4 regions of the Lysinibacillus sp. FSL K6-3209 genome follow, and region 3 is predicted to be linked to each of the others. Evidence: riboswitches for the same ligand, from Rfam matches in the RefSeq annotation. Region 3 holds a riboswitch; each other region holds the start of a gene.
The links. A riboswitch is a leader RNA that binds a small molecule or an ion and turns the genes downstream of it on or off. The one in region 3 is predicted to bind cobalamin.

Region 1: another riboswitch for cobalamin. It lies ahead of MHH88_RS12245 (ribonucleoside-diphosphate reductase subunit alpha); the one in region 3 lies ahead of MHH88_RS19800 (iron chelate uptake ABC transporter family permease subunit).
Region 2: another riboswitch for cobalamin. It lies ahead of MHH88_RS02735 (ABC transporter substrate-binding protein); the one in region 3 lies ahead of MHH88_RS19800 (iron chelate uptake ABC transporter family permease subunit).
Region 4: another riboswitch for cobalamin. It lies ahead of MHH88_RS11510 (hypothetical protein); the one in region 3 lies ahead of MHH88_RS19800 (iron chelate uptake ABC transporter family permease subunit).

The regions. Positions count from the first base shown of each region.
Region 1 is NZ_CP150264.1:2,532,602-2,535,816, forward strand. Features, by position in the region: gene MHH88_RS12245 (ribonucleoside-diphosphate reductase subunit alpha) at 1-2,022, opposite strand, end outside; cobalamin riboswitch at 2,183-2,371, opposite strand; gene MHH88_RS12250 (hypothetical protein) at 2,479-3,165, opposite strand; gene MHH88_RS12255 (ECF transporter S component) at 3,162-3,215, opposite strand, start outside.
Region 2 is NZ_CP150264.1:549,857-553,071, forward strand. Features, by position in the region: gene MHH88_RS02730 (acyl-CoA dehydrogenase family protein) at 1-1,085, shown strand, start outside; cobalamin riboswitch at 1,249-1,435, shown strand; gene MHH88_RS02735 (ABC transporter substrate-binding protein) at 1,649-2,614, shown strand; gene MHH88_RS02740 (iron ABC transporter permease) at 2,611-3,215, shown strand, end outside.
Region 3 is NZ_CP150264.1:4,071,773-4,074,987, reverse strand. Features, by position in the region: gene MHH88_RS19810 (response regulator transcription factor) at 1-83, shown strand, start outside; gene MHH88_RS19805 (YdhK family protein) at 401-997, opposite strand; cobalamin riboswitch at 1,149-1,343, shown strand; gene MHH88_RS19800 (iron chelate uptake ABC transporter family permease subunit) at 1,491-2,537, shown strand; gene MHH88_RS19795 (ABC transporter ATP-binding protein) at 2,543-3,215, shown strand, end outside.
Region 4 is NZ_CP150264.1:2,404,568-2,407,782, forward strand. Features, by position in the region: gene MHH88_RS11505 (translation factor GTPase family protein) at 1-526, shown strand, start outside; gene MHH88_RS11510 (hypothetical protein) at 614-1,387, opposite strand; cobalamin riboswitch at 1,659-1,847, opposite strand; gene MHH88_RS11515 (methyl-accepting chemotaxis protein) at 1,995-3,215, opposite strand, start outside.

The DNA.
Region 1 (3,215 bases), 1.5 Mb from region 3:
CGTCCAGTTTTGATCAATAAAGTAAGCAGACTTATAATACCAAGTCGTTACGGGTGATAAGTCAGGTACTGTAACAGGAATTTTGTAATCCTTTTTCTCCTCGGAGTAACTCTTTTGGAAAATCGGATCAATCGTTGCCGTACTGCCTGCCAAAATGGATGTCGATGAATTTGGTGCTACTGCCATTACATACCCATTGCGCATTCCATAATTCGCGACATCCGCACGCAATGCTTGCCACTTGTCACTGTTGTAGCTACGCTTGTCAAAATAAGCACCTGTTTGCCAGTCAGAGCCCTCAAATAATGGGTAAGCACCTTTTTCTCGCGCAAGTGCACTCGATGCACGAATCGTTAAGTATGCAATATGCTCGTATAATTTATCAGCATAGTCAACTGCCTCATCCGACTCCCATTGAATTTCCTTCAAGGCAAGTAAATGATGCCAACCAAATGTCCCTAGCCCAATTCCACGATAACGAGCATTAGTACGCTCCGCTTGTTTCACAGGAATAGTATTTAAGGCAATGACATTATCTAACATGCGCACTTGAATCGGTATTAAACGCTCTAACACACCAGCCGGAACAGCCTTCCCTAAATTGACAGAAGATAAATTACATACAACAAAATCTCCAGGCTTACGACGTGTCACAATCACATCATCTTCTAACGTAATGGATTCGAATTGCGTTGGCGACATGTTTTGGAAAATTTCAGTACATAAATTTGAACTATAAATCATCCCTTCGTGCTTATTTGGATTCATGCGATTTACTTCATCGCGGTAAAACATAAATGGTACACCTGTTTCCAACTGTGAACGCATAATACGCTTCATAATATCGATTGCCGGCACCACTTCTCGACTTAATAGTGGATTGGCAATGCACGACGCATATTTATCTCGGAAAGAGCCTTGTCCTTTTTGCTCATCATAACAATCTTCGAGTGAGAAGCCCATTACCTCACGTACTTCATGTGGGTCAAATAAATGCCACTCTCCACGCGCTTCGACTGCTTCCATAAAAATATCTGGTAAACATAAACCAGTGAAAATATCATGCGCGCGTAATCGTTCGTCTCCATTATTTAAACGTAAATCTAAAAACGTAAAGACATCTTTATGCCAAACATCTAAATAAACAGCGATTGCGCCTTGGCGTTGACCAAGCTGATCCACTGACACCGCTGTATTATTGAGCTGTTTGATCCAAGGCAGTACTCCACTAGATGCGCCTTTAAACCCTTTAATAGAGGAGCCGCGACTACGGATTTTTCCCATGTAAACGCCTATACCGCCCCCGTATTTCGATAATGTTGCAACATCTGTGTTCGTATCATAAATACTTTGTAAACTATCATCTACCGTATCAATAAAGCAGCTTGAAAGCTGGCCATGTGTTTTTCCGGCATTTGACAATGTCGGTGTTGCAACCGTCATATATAAATTACTCATCGCCCAATACGATTCTCGTACTTTTTCTAAGCGGTTTTCCGTTTCATCTTGCATCAATGTCATTGCAATGACCATCCAACGCTCTTGCGGTAATTCTACAGGTGTTTTTGTATAATCACGCACAACATAGCGGTCCATTAACGTTTTTAATCCGATATACGTAAACAGTTCATCACGACTCTGTTCAAGATAAGACGCAAGCTCGACTAGCTCTAGTTCACTATACTTCGTCGTTAAACAGTCATGATAAAGCCCTGCCTCGGTATAGCGAGCAAGTTGCTCCGGAAATACCTTATAGACATCTTCCACCCCAACGCCACGACGGGTAGCAAATTGATCATACAATTTTTCTAAGTAAATTTGGGCAGCAACAAATGTCCAATATGGCTCTTCCTCATCAATAAGACTAAGTGTTTGTAAAATCATCGCATCCGCCCAAGCTTCAAATGTTGCATTGTCATTTTTTCGTAGCCATCTATCCGATAATCTTACAAAGCTTTCAAGCTCCTCCTCTGTGTAACTTTTCTTTAACTTAGCCATCTGTTGTTCGATTTGAATTGTCATATTCCCATTCTCTCCCTTTCTATCAGCGCACACAAAAAAGCGATTACACACCATGTTTCGGTTGCGTAATCGCTGTAAAATCGGAAATGGAAATGAAGGACATGTACACATCGAAGTGGACAAATCTCTCGCCTCCACTTCTCAATCCCCGAAGATGTGTTGCTGTCTTGAACAACTCGGCAGGTCTCCTGGCTCATGCTTCCTTCAAATAATTGCCTTCCCGTTCTTTCACAGTGGCATCCTAATTATTTGTCAGCACTTACAGTTGCGGGGACAGCTTCGGCTTTAGATATCTCTATTTCCGAATTCCCTTTTAAACCATACTGGTACCGCTTGTCCAATATACTATATATAGTGTTTTAACTCCTAAACAAATCTAACATATTGTGTTTAACGTTTCAATAGGCGTTTTGCCCCTTGTATTCTCGTAAACGCTACTTTTGCTCGAAGCAAGCCCTATTCCAATGCAGTTTTACGCAGTTTCTCAAAATTTCTAGTAAAAATTTTTTGTGCCAGTTGCTCTTTTTCTGGATTGATTCCTAGTAAAATTACCGCACATGGGCCTGCTGTTTTTCCTACATCCAACGAACTTTTAATTTGTTGCTGCCCAAAAAGTCTTGAAAATTCTGCTTGTAAGCCTTGAGAACCTACCGGCCAAACTTGTTGCACAATTTCCTCGCGCCAAGCTTGGTAAATGGGTTGTAGTTGGGCCACATCTTCAGGCTTCGCAAGCACTTCATTGCCAACGAGTGGCAGTCCATACGTATACCAAATCAGGTTGTCACGAACAAATGGCGACCTTGTTTGTATTTCACCTAACATGGTTACAGATAATCCCGATTGCACTGTCGGCATATTGGATTCTGAACTGCCATTTACAGGTGGACATGGTAGACCTGCTTCTTCAAAAACTTGCGCAAGTCCTACGACATAACGAGACCACGCCTCATCACCTGAAAAGTTGGCAAGAATAATATGACTGGGTAGAGCATCGCCTGCAAGCTGTTCTAGAAAAGTGACGCGCCCAGTTAAATAGGCCGTTAATGTATCCGGAGCCGATACGACATCTTGAGGTTTTTCTCCGATGGCAGCAGCATTATCTGTTGTAACAATCAGATTCCCTATTTTTACTGCATTTCTCAATTTGCTCGCCCCGCCTTACGAACAAACACTTTCGAGAGTATTGGCATCAC
Region 2 (3,215 bases), 1.1 Mb from region 3:
AAGATGGACAGCATTATCTTATGTACGGAGAAAAATATTTTGCATCGAATGTAGGAATGTGTGGTGTGGCAATGGTTTTAGCACGCATTGAGGGCGCATCTACAGGCTCGAAAGGTTTAACATTATTTGCGGTCCCTTGGCGTCTAGACAATGGTAAGATAAACAACCTTCGCATTCGTCGTTTAAAAGATAAGCTCGGTGTGAGAGCAGTGCCATCAGGTGAGGTGGAGTTTGATGGTTCTTTAGCATATGTCGTTGGAGAACCGAACAAAGGAATCTATTATATGCTAGAGGCGCTTAATTTATCTAGAATTTGCAATGCAGTGGCTTCTATCGGTATTATGCGTCGCGGATTTTTAGAGGCGAAGCATTATGTGACTAATCGGAATGCATTCGGGCAACCTTTAATACAATATCCTATGATTCAAGATACATTAGGGAAATATGCGGCGAAGGTCCATGTAGAAGTGGCTACTGTTTTTGACCTTATTCAATTGTATGACAAGGTAACAAGTGGTCAGGGCGATGAGCAGGATATGGTTCTTAATCGCTTGAATATCGCCATTATGAAGAAAGAAACGGCTGAACAAGCGGTACATTATGCAAGCGAAGCGATTGAATTACATGGGGGAAATGGCTTTATTGAAGATTTTGTTACGCCTCGTTTGCTAAGAGATGCGCAAGTACTTACGGTGTGGGAAGGTACAGCGAATATTTTAGCATTAGAGCTTATTCGCTTAGTCGATAAATATTTTGCCCATGAATTATTTGTACGAGTAATGCACGAGCGGTTGACTAAATTAGCAAATGGCTCATTAGTACAAATTGTGGAAGAGCAGCTAGTGAAATTAGAAGGTACATTACAAACATTTAGTCGTCTGGATGAAGCGACTAAATCATACGAAGCAAAGGGAGTAGCCGAAAAAATGGCTCATCTCTATGAAAGTGTAGTAGCAGTCGAATGGGCAGCTAAATTTGGCGGCAAATACGAAAAGCTAGCAGATATATATTTAGAAAATACATGGGCATTGCGTGAAATTGGTGCACCCATGAAAACGGTCCAGTATTTTTCAGATATTATGTAGGGGAATAAGCCTTTTAATAAGTTATCAGACGGTAGATAAACTCAAATTTTTGTGAGTTTATCTACCGTCTTTAGGGTGTCAGGCACGCACACAATTTTTGAAGCGCCCAGAATGGTGTCACTTTTTTTATCGTTCCCTATTTCTATTTTCATGTATAATAAAATCAACTGAATATTATAAAGGTTCTTTACTTAAGTAAAGTGAAAAGGGAAATCGGTGTAATTCCGATGCGGTCCCGCCACTGTAAGTGTGAGTTTTTTCAATGGATGCCACTGAAAGTTATTTTGGGAAGGCATGAAAAAGCATTTGGAGCACGAGCCAGGAGACCTGCCTTTATAGAACATTACATTTCAGCCTACGAGGATAGGATGGTGGTTTTTTGTGCAAGCCCGCCTCTCGTTAAATGGACGAGGGCTTTTTTTATGTTTTGTAAGGCGACTATCGATAACCATTGAAAATAAAAGGTGAGCAATCCCCATATTTAATAATGACAATCAACATACTATCGATCAATCAAGTTAACAGAGCTAAAAAATGCACATACAATCTAAGGAGGATTCTCAATGAAAAAGTATTGGAAGATAGGATTATCAGCATTTTTGGCAATGGGTTTACTTGCAGCATGTGGAGCACAACCGAAAAACGAGCAATCTACATCAGAACAGCAGGAGCAACAAGTAACCAAACAAGAAGAAGCAACATTTCCAGTGACAATAAAAGATGCTACTGGCAAAGATATCGTGCTAGAAGCACCGCCTGAAAAAATTGTTTCTCTTATTCCGAGTAATACAGAAATATTATTTGGGCTTGGCCTAGATGATGAAATTGTCGGCGTCAATGATTATGATGATTATCCACCGGAGGCAGCTAAAAAAGAAAAAGTCGGCAGTATGGAATTCAATATTGAACAAATTATCGCCTTACAGCCAGATATTGTGTTTGCTCATGAATCAGGAATGGCTTCGTTAGATGGAGCGATGGATCAGCTTGAAGCAGCGGGTGTAAAGGTATTTGTAGTGGCGAATGCAAGCGATTTTAATGAAACTTATACGACGATTGAGCAATTAGGACGCGCAACTGGTAAGTTACCGGAGGCACAAAAAATTATTGCTAATATGAAAGTCAAAGTGGAAGAAATCCAAGCGAATTTGCAAGATGTGGAACCAAAGAAAGTCTTTGTCGAAACGTCAGATGAGCCTGAAATCTACACACCTGGTAAGGATACATTTATGCAGGAAATGCTAAATATGATTCATGCTGAAAATATTGCAGCTGATACAACTGGTTGGTTCAAAATTGATGCGGAGCAAATTATTACAAAAAATCCAGATGTCATCGTTGTCACATACGATTATGTGCCAGATATTTTAACGAAAATTCCACAACGTGCAGGCTTTGATACTATTACAGCTGTAAAAAATAAAGCAATTGTACAAGTAGATGAAAATTTAACAAGTCGTCAAGGTCCGCGTTTAGCAGATGGGCTTGAAGAGTTAGCGAAAGCCGTCTATCCAGAGGCTTTCGAGTGAATAGAGCATTTTTAGCCTATATTACAGCCATAACGTTACTTCTTGTTAGCATCTGGTGTGGCGTATCAATAGGCTCGGTTCATATTCCATTTGAAGTATTTTGGAATAGGGCGGCAGATGAAACAGCCGCTAATATTTTATGGAAAATTAGGTTGCCACGCGTATTGCTGGCAGGACTTGTTGGCGCATCGTTGGCGATTGCAGGGGCAGCTTTCCAAGGGTTGTTAAAGAATCCATTGGCAGATCCATATACGCTAGGTGTATCTTCGGGAGCGTCAGTAGGTGCTGTGGTGACACTATTTTTTGGTATCTCGATACCTGTTGTCGGACTGTATGCATTACCAACGCTTAGTATGGTGGGTGCGGTACTAACAATGGTAGCTGTCATGAGCTTTGCCAGAATAGTCGACCGTGCACTGAAAATGGAAACACTTATTTTAACAGGGGTTATTTTTAGTTCTTTTTTAGGATCTCTTATTTCCTTAATGATTGCATTATCAGGTGAAGAGCTCCGCCAAGTAATAGGATGGTTGCTTGGTTCAGTTTCGATGCGGGGCTGGCCGTATGTGCAGATGATTACACCATTTGTTGTCATAGGCTC
Region 3 (3,215 bases):
TTCCAGTGGATGATTATTTACAGACTGTGTGGGGAATCGGCTATAAATGGCATAAAAGCGGTGACAAAAAGGTTTTAGAATGAGGCTGGGACATAACTAAAAAAATTTAAAGAACAGAGGAAAGGTGTTCATAAATTTTTGCTATATGGAGAACTTATCTTTTCTTGCTTTTGCAATAAATAAAAAATTAGAAGTGTTCACTAGTTGTTGGTAGCGGAAGCGGTGACTCCTGCTCAGAACAGCACACAATGTAAGACGTAACAGACCGCGCGTTAGCGAGGGTTGCAGCTTACGGTGCTGAGCGGAAAGCACCGCCGTAGCGGACAACAACGGCGTAGCAAAAAAGGTGTTAGATTGACTGCCATCAATCTAACACCTTTTCTCTTTTGTCCCAACCTCATTATTTTGTCGCTAGCTCGCTATCAGTCACCCATTTATGATTTTTCATTTCTTCACCAGTAGTTGTTAAAGCAAAATCGACCATATAGACAGTCGTTTGTACTGCATCATCAATGCGTACAGTCGCATTTTCCATGCCTGTCATATGTGTAGCATCTGTTTTTACTTCTGTTCCTGGAGATAAAGGTGCTTCACCTGGGTCGATTAATTCCTCATGAATCACCCATTTATGATTTTCAATTGTCTTACCACCAGTAGTAGGCTCGAATGAAATAATATATGCTGTCGTATCGTAAGCGCCGACAATTGTCGCTTCGGCTCCTGTCATTCCTGACATATGGCCATCTGTAAGAATAGCCTTACTGCCGACAGGGAATTTTGGATTTTCGGCTGTTTTTAAAGTGGCTGGAACTTCACCAGAGCTTGAATGATTCATCATGGAATGATCCATTTCATCCCCATGATCCATCTCTTCGCCGTGGTCTGTTTTGTCGCTATGAACAGATTCTGATTTCGCTGTATTATCAGCACAAGCTGAAAGTATTAGTAAAGCAATTGCTGCCACTATCATTAGGAGCCGATTTTTATTTACCACCATATGAATTTCCTCCTTCGATTTGATGTGTCTTTAATGTAACAAGTAAATGTGCAGAAATGATGGATTTAGTTTGAAAAGAGGAAAGTTAGATTCCTAAATGAAGGAAATAATAGACTACGATAATGATGTATGATAGAATCGTCATAATTTTAAAATTTCAGATACTAATGGTGTGACGCTTGTAAACACGAGCATCACTTAAAAGGGAAGTCGGTGTAAATCCGACGCTGTCCCGCAACTGTAACGAGGAGTTCTATGATATTGTAGCCACTGTTTTTAAATGGGAAGGCAATCGTAGATACGATGAATCGGAGCCAGGAGACCTGCCAGTTAGTTCATACCTGTAATGCCCACGAGGATGCAAGCAATTACGGACAATTGATGGATATTTCTCCTAATTTGTTTAGCTAAGGGTATTTCTATGCATGTATGCGTAGAATGCCTTTTTTTATTGCTTCGTCTTTATCATGATTGATAAGGAGTTCATAACCAAATGAATAAAAAATTTATGTTATTTTCTTTGACCCTTTTTCTAGCGCTTATTGCGTCTATGACAGTGGCCATTATGATTGGGTCTGTGTCAGTTACGCCGTTACATGTATGGAAAGTAATTCTTTCGAAAATGCCATTTTTTTCTAGTTCTGTAGAGGCGGATTGGAGTCGCTCGCAAGAGATTATTATATGGCAAATCCGTGTTCCTCGCGTTATCCTAGCGGCTGTTGTTGGTGCAGGTTTAGCTGTTGCTGGTGCTGCTGTTCAAGCACTAGTCCGTAATTCGATAGCTGATCCGTATATTTTAGGTATTTCTTCTGGAGCGACAGTCGGTGCAACAGCTGTCATTATTTTAGGGGCGTTTTCATTTTTAGGCATCTACGCCCTTTCAGTCTCAGCTTTTTTAGGCTCTTTTATTGCAATTGTTTTGGTATTTTTGTTGTCGCGTGTAGGAGGCCGTATTTCGATTTTTCGCCTTTTACTAGCGGGGATGGCGGTGTCCTTTATCTTATCTGCCACTTCGAATTTTATGTTAATGATGTCTAAGGAAGAGGGCGGTATTAAAGCTGTTATGTATTGGATGTTAGGCAGTCTAGCAGGAGCAAAATGGAGTAATTTATTTATTCCAGTCATTGTCTTTTTTATCGTATTTGGATTGTTGTGGCTATACTATCGAAATTTGAATTTATTATTACTTGGGGAAGAAGCGGCCGTCACGTTAGGGGTGAATCTTCAACAGTTTCGCATACAGCTAATAGTACTCGTATCTTTACTGACAGGTGTGCTCGTTGCAGTAAGTGGTTCCATCGGGTTTGTTGGTTTAATTATTCCGCATATCGTACGCTTGCTAGTTGGCTCTAATTATAAACATGTTATCCCCATAAGTGCATTGTTAGGGGGGATTTTTCTAGTTTGGGCGGATGCACTTGCACGTGTATTAATAGCCCCAGAAGAAATGCCGATTGGTATTATTACTGCTTTTTGTGGAGGACCATTTTTCATTTGGCTATTACGTCGAAACAATTATTCATTTGGTGAAGGAGATTAAAGGTTATGACATTAGAAGCAAAGGATGTATCATTCTCCATTCATGATCAATGCATATTAGAGAAAGTAAGTATACAAATAAAAGATAAGCAGTTTGTTGGGTTAATTGGTCCTAATGGAAGTGGAAAGTCTACATTGCTAAAAAATATGTATCGTTTATTAAAGCCAGAAAACGGTACAGTGCTATTAAATGAGCAAGATATTTTTAAGCAATCGAGTAAAGTCATTGCAAAGAAATTAGCAGTTGTCAGTCAAGAAACGCCTGTGTTGTTCGACTTTCTAGTAAAAGATTTAGTGAGTATGGGAAGAACGCCGCATAAAAAGCTTTTTGAGCTGGACAATAAGGAAGACTTTAATATTGTAAAAGAAGCCTTGTCTCAAACAGGTATTGCCCATTTAGAAACACGTAGTTTTACTTCCCTTTCTGGAGGGGAAAAGAAGAGAGTAATGGTTGCGCGTGCACTTGCACAGCAAGCACAGATACTTATTTTAGATGAGCCGACAAATCATTTAGATATCCAGCATCAATTACAACTAATGGATTTAATTCAAACACTGCATTTGACGGTTGTCGCCGCCTTACATGATTTAAATATGGCAGCAATGTACTGCGACTACATTTATGTTTTACAACAAGGACGTATCGTTCAATATGGTACGCCAGAAGAAGTGTTAACGC
Region 4 (3,215 bases), 1.7 Mb from region 3:
CGGTCTATTAACTGGCTCTCCTGTTACCGATATTCGTTTTACACTGTTGACAGGACGAGCGCATATCAAGCATACCGAAGGAGGAGATTTTCGGGAAGCTACTTTCCGTGCATTAAGACAAGGGCTAGAACAAGCGGAGAATATCTTACTTGAGCCCTATTACCGCTTCAAAATGAAAGCATCCAATGATTTTATTGGGCGAATGATGAACGATATCCAACAAGCAGATGGTACTTTTGATTCTCCGATATTGTCAGAGGAGCAAGTCATTTTAACAGGACGTGTACCTGTTGCTACATTTATGCACTATAGTACTACTTTCGCTGCTTACACGAATGGCAAAGGCTCTTTATCTTTACAATTCGATGGCTATGATAGATGTCATAATAGCGAGGCAATAATCGCACAAATCAATTATAATAAACAGGCTGATCCTGACTATACGTCGTCGAGCATTTTTTGTGCGAAAGGAAAAGGCTATTCAGTCCCATGGAATGAGGCAAAAGCAGCCATGCATTGTCTATAAAATAAATAGGCATCGAATGTTTTTCGATGCCTTTCTGACAGAAAATCGAATACTGCATAACATGCGTACCAATACATTTTATATAATCTACAACGCTTTTTTCGTTTTCCTATTCAAAGAATTCGCTGACTCCACAATCACATACCCATGATGATTTGAGAAATCCACAAGAACCGAACCAGGCTTACTTTTTAAAATCTGTAATTGCTCAATACGTTGGAGTAACAATTGATGACCGTTGCCACGTGGATGCCAATTTAAATGATAATCATTTAATTCTTTTACACTTTGTAAAAACTGAGCATATTCACGCTCTACATAGTCTAGTAAATGTTGTATTTTACTATAGTCTTGATTTTCTTGAGCTACTAACGATAAATCTTCCATATACGTCTGATAAAAACGCATTACCATCGAACATAGTAAATCATTGACCCTTGCAGCACTTAAAATAGGCTTCGATTCTACATTCAGGCGATCCAAATTGGGTTTAGCTCGAATTGAATCGATGCGTGTAATTAAATGATAGGCTTCCTCATTTACTTCGTAAACGATTGGATTGGTTGGCATATACATCATAAAACCATTCTTTTTTGTTTTCAATTCATCAGCCACACTTGCTTTCGCAAATAAGTATCCTTCATAGTCATCATTTCGAATCCAAATAATGTCTTTATTATAAAAAATGCAATCAAATAATCGATCGTGCGGAATAAGCCCTGTGGCTAAAAACTGATCTACTAGTGCTTCAATAACCATTCTCGTTTTTCGTTGCTTGGCAACTTCCGTGCGCGGTTGCTTACAAATCTTCATATCAACATTTTTCTTTTCTCGTGTTGAACATACCTGAATTTTTGTCATACTTGCACCTCTTCTCGTACATATTTTCAAAACGAAGGTATCGATTACATAAAAAAAACGGATTTCCTGCAAATGTAGAGGAAATCCGTGATTATGGCCATCGTACTTCAAAAATATCATTCATCCGATAACATCAAACAGTGCACCAATGGAAGCGATCTGGCTTGATGCCGTATCCCTTTACATCCTTTGGTGTTGGTCGTTTGACGTACTGTGACGAACAGATTATTCTGTTTTGTCAACATGCCACCTCCTATTCCTCGTAGGTTTATGGTGTGTACTCGTAACAGGCAGGTCTCCTGACTTATGGTCATCGCTTCTTTTCACCTTCCCGTCGTTTGACAGTGGTCATAATTTGAAAAGACGCTCACATTCACAGTTGCGGGACAGCGTCGGATTTGCACCGACTTCCCTTTTAAGTAAATTGCACGCAATTTACACCTCTTACTACACGCTATTCAGTTGTGAAGGAATTTGCTAGAAAATTCCTATTAAACTATTACTTTATATTGTAAAGTAGTGGTATTTTAAAGTCAAACAGCAGCATAAAAGTATGTGCATTGCTATCAATGCACGAACTGTCACCTAAAGAACGATGCATTTTTATTTATACATGAAATTGATTTGTAATCTTTTGTAAATCATCAGCCTGTATCGTTAATTCCTGCGAAACTTGATTGACTGCTTGCATGGAAGCCGTTTGTTCATCCATTGACTGTAGCACAGCTTCTGTATAGCTGGACAATTGATCCATCCCCCCTGCAATTGTTGACACGAGATTAGCTACCTCATTTGCACGATTTGACAAGTAATTTACAGTTGTTGAAATGCCTTCGAGTTGATCAGTCATTTGGCTAACGTGCTGCGAAATGTTGCCAAAAGATTTTGTTGCTTCATCAATGACATAGACCCCCTGTTGAACATTTTTTAAGTCTTCTTCCACAGCCACAGCAACTTGTTTCGTATCACTTTCAATACCTACTACAAGATCCACAATTTGAATGGCAGAGTGCTTGGATTGCTCTGCTAATTGACGAACTTCTTCTGCAACGACTGCAAAACCTTTCCCATGTTCTCCAGCCCGTGCCGCTTCAATCGCAGCATTTAGAGCAAGTAAATTCGTTTGATCTGTAATCGTTGTAATCATTTCTGTCATTTTTTTAATATCCGTCATTTTACTTGATAATTGTTGTATTAAGGTACTTGTTTTATCTGTTGAAGATGAAATAAACTCCATCTGGTTTTTCGCAACATGCAAAATTTCTGCACCATTTCCTGCGATATCATTCGCTTCTTTCGCGTGGTTGAAAACATCCTGTGTGGCAACCGAAATACGCTCAATGCCGTCCACTGTTTCCTGCATCGCAACAGCACTATTGTTTGCCGATTGTGCGGCTTGTTTAAGGCCATTTGACGTTTTTTCCATTTGATGGTCAACTTCTTCAACAGCCATTGTAATTTCATTTGTACTGGCTGACAATTCTTCGATACTGGCAGATAAATCTGTCGAACTGTTGGCAATTGTTAGTGTCATCGTACGCAATTGCTCTTTCATCTCTAGAAAAGCATTTGCTAATTCTGAAATCTCACTATTGTCTTGTACAGTAATGACATCAGAGTCAAAGTTACCTACTGCAATTGCTTTCGCAGCATTAGATAATTGGTTAATAGGTTGAATCACTTTATATTTAACATAGAAGATATAGGATAAAGTAATGGAGATACCAATAATCGTTAATATTGTAGATAGCCATGCTAATGCTGTTAAATTAGCAAGATCTATTATTAACACTACAATCATTATTAAATTTAATAATGAAAAACCAAA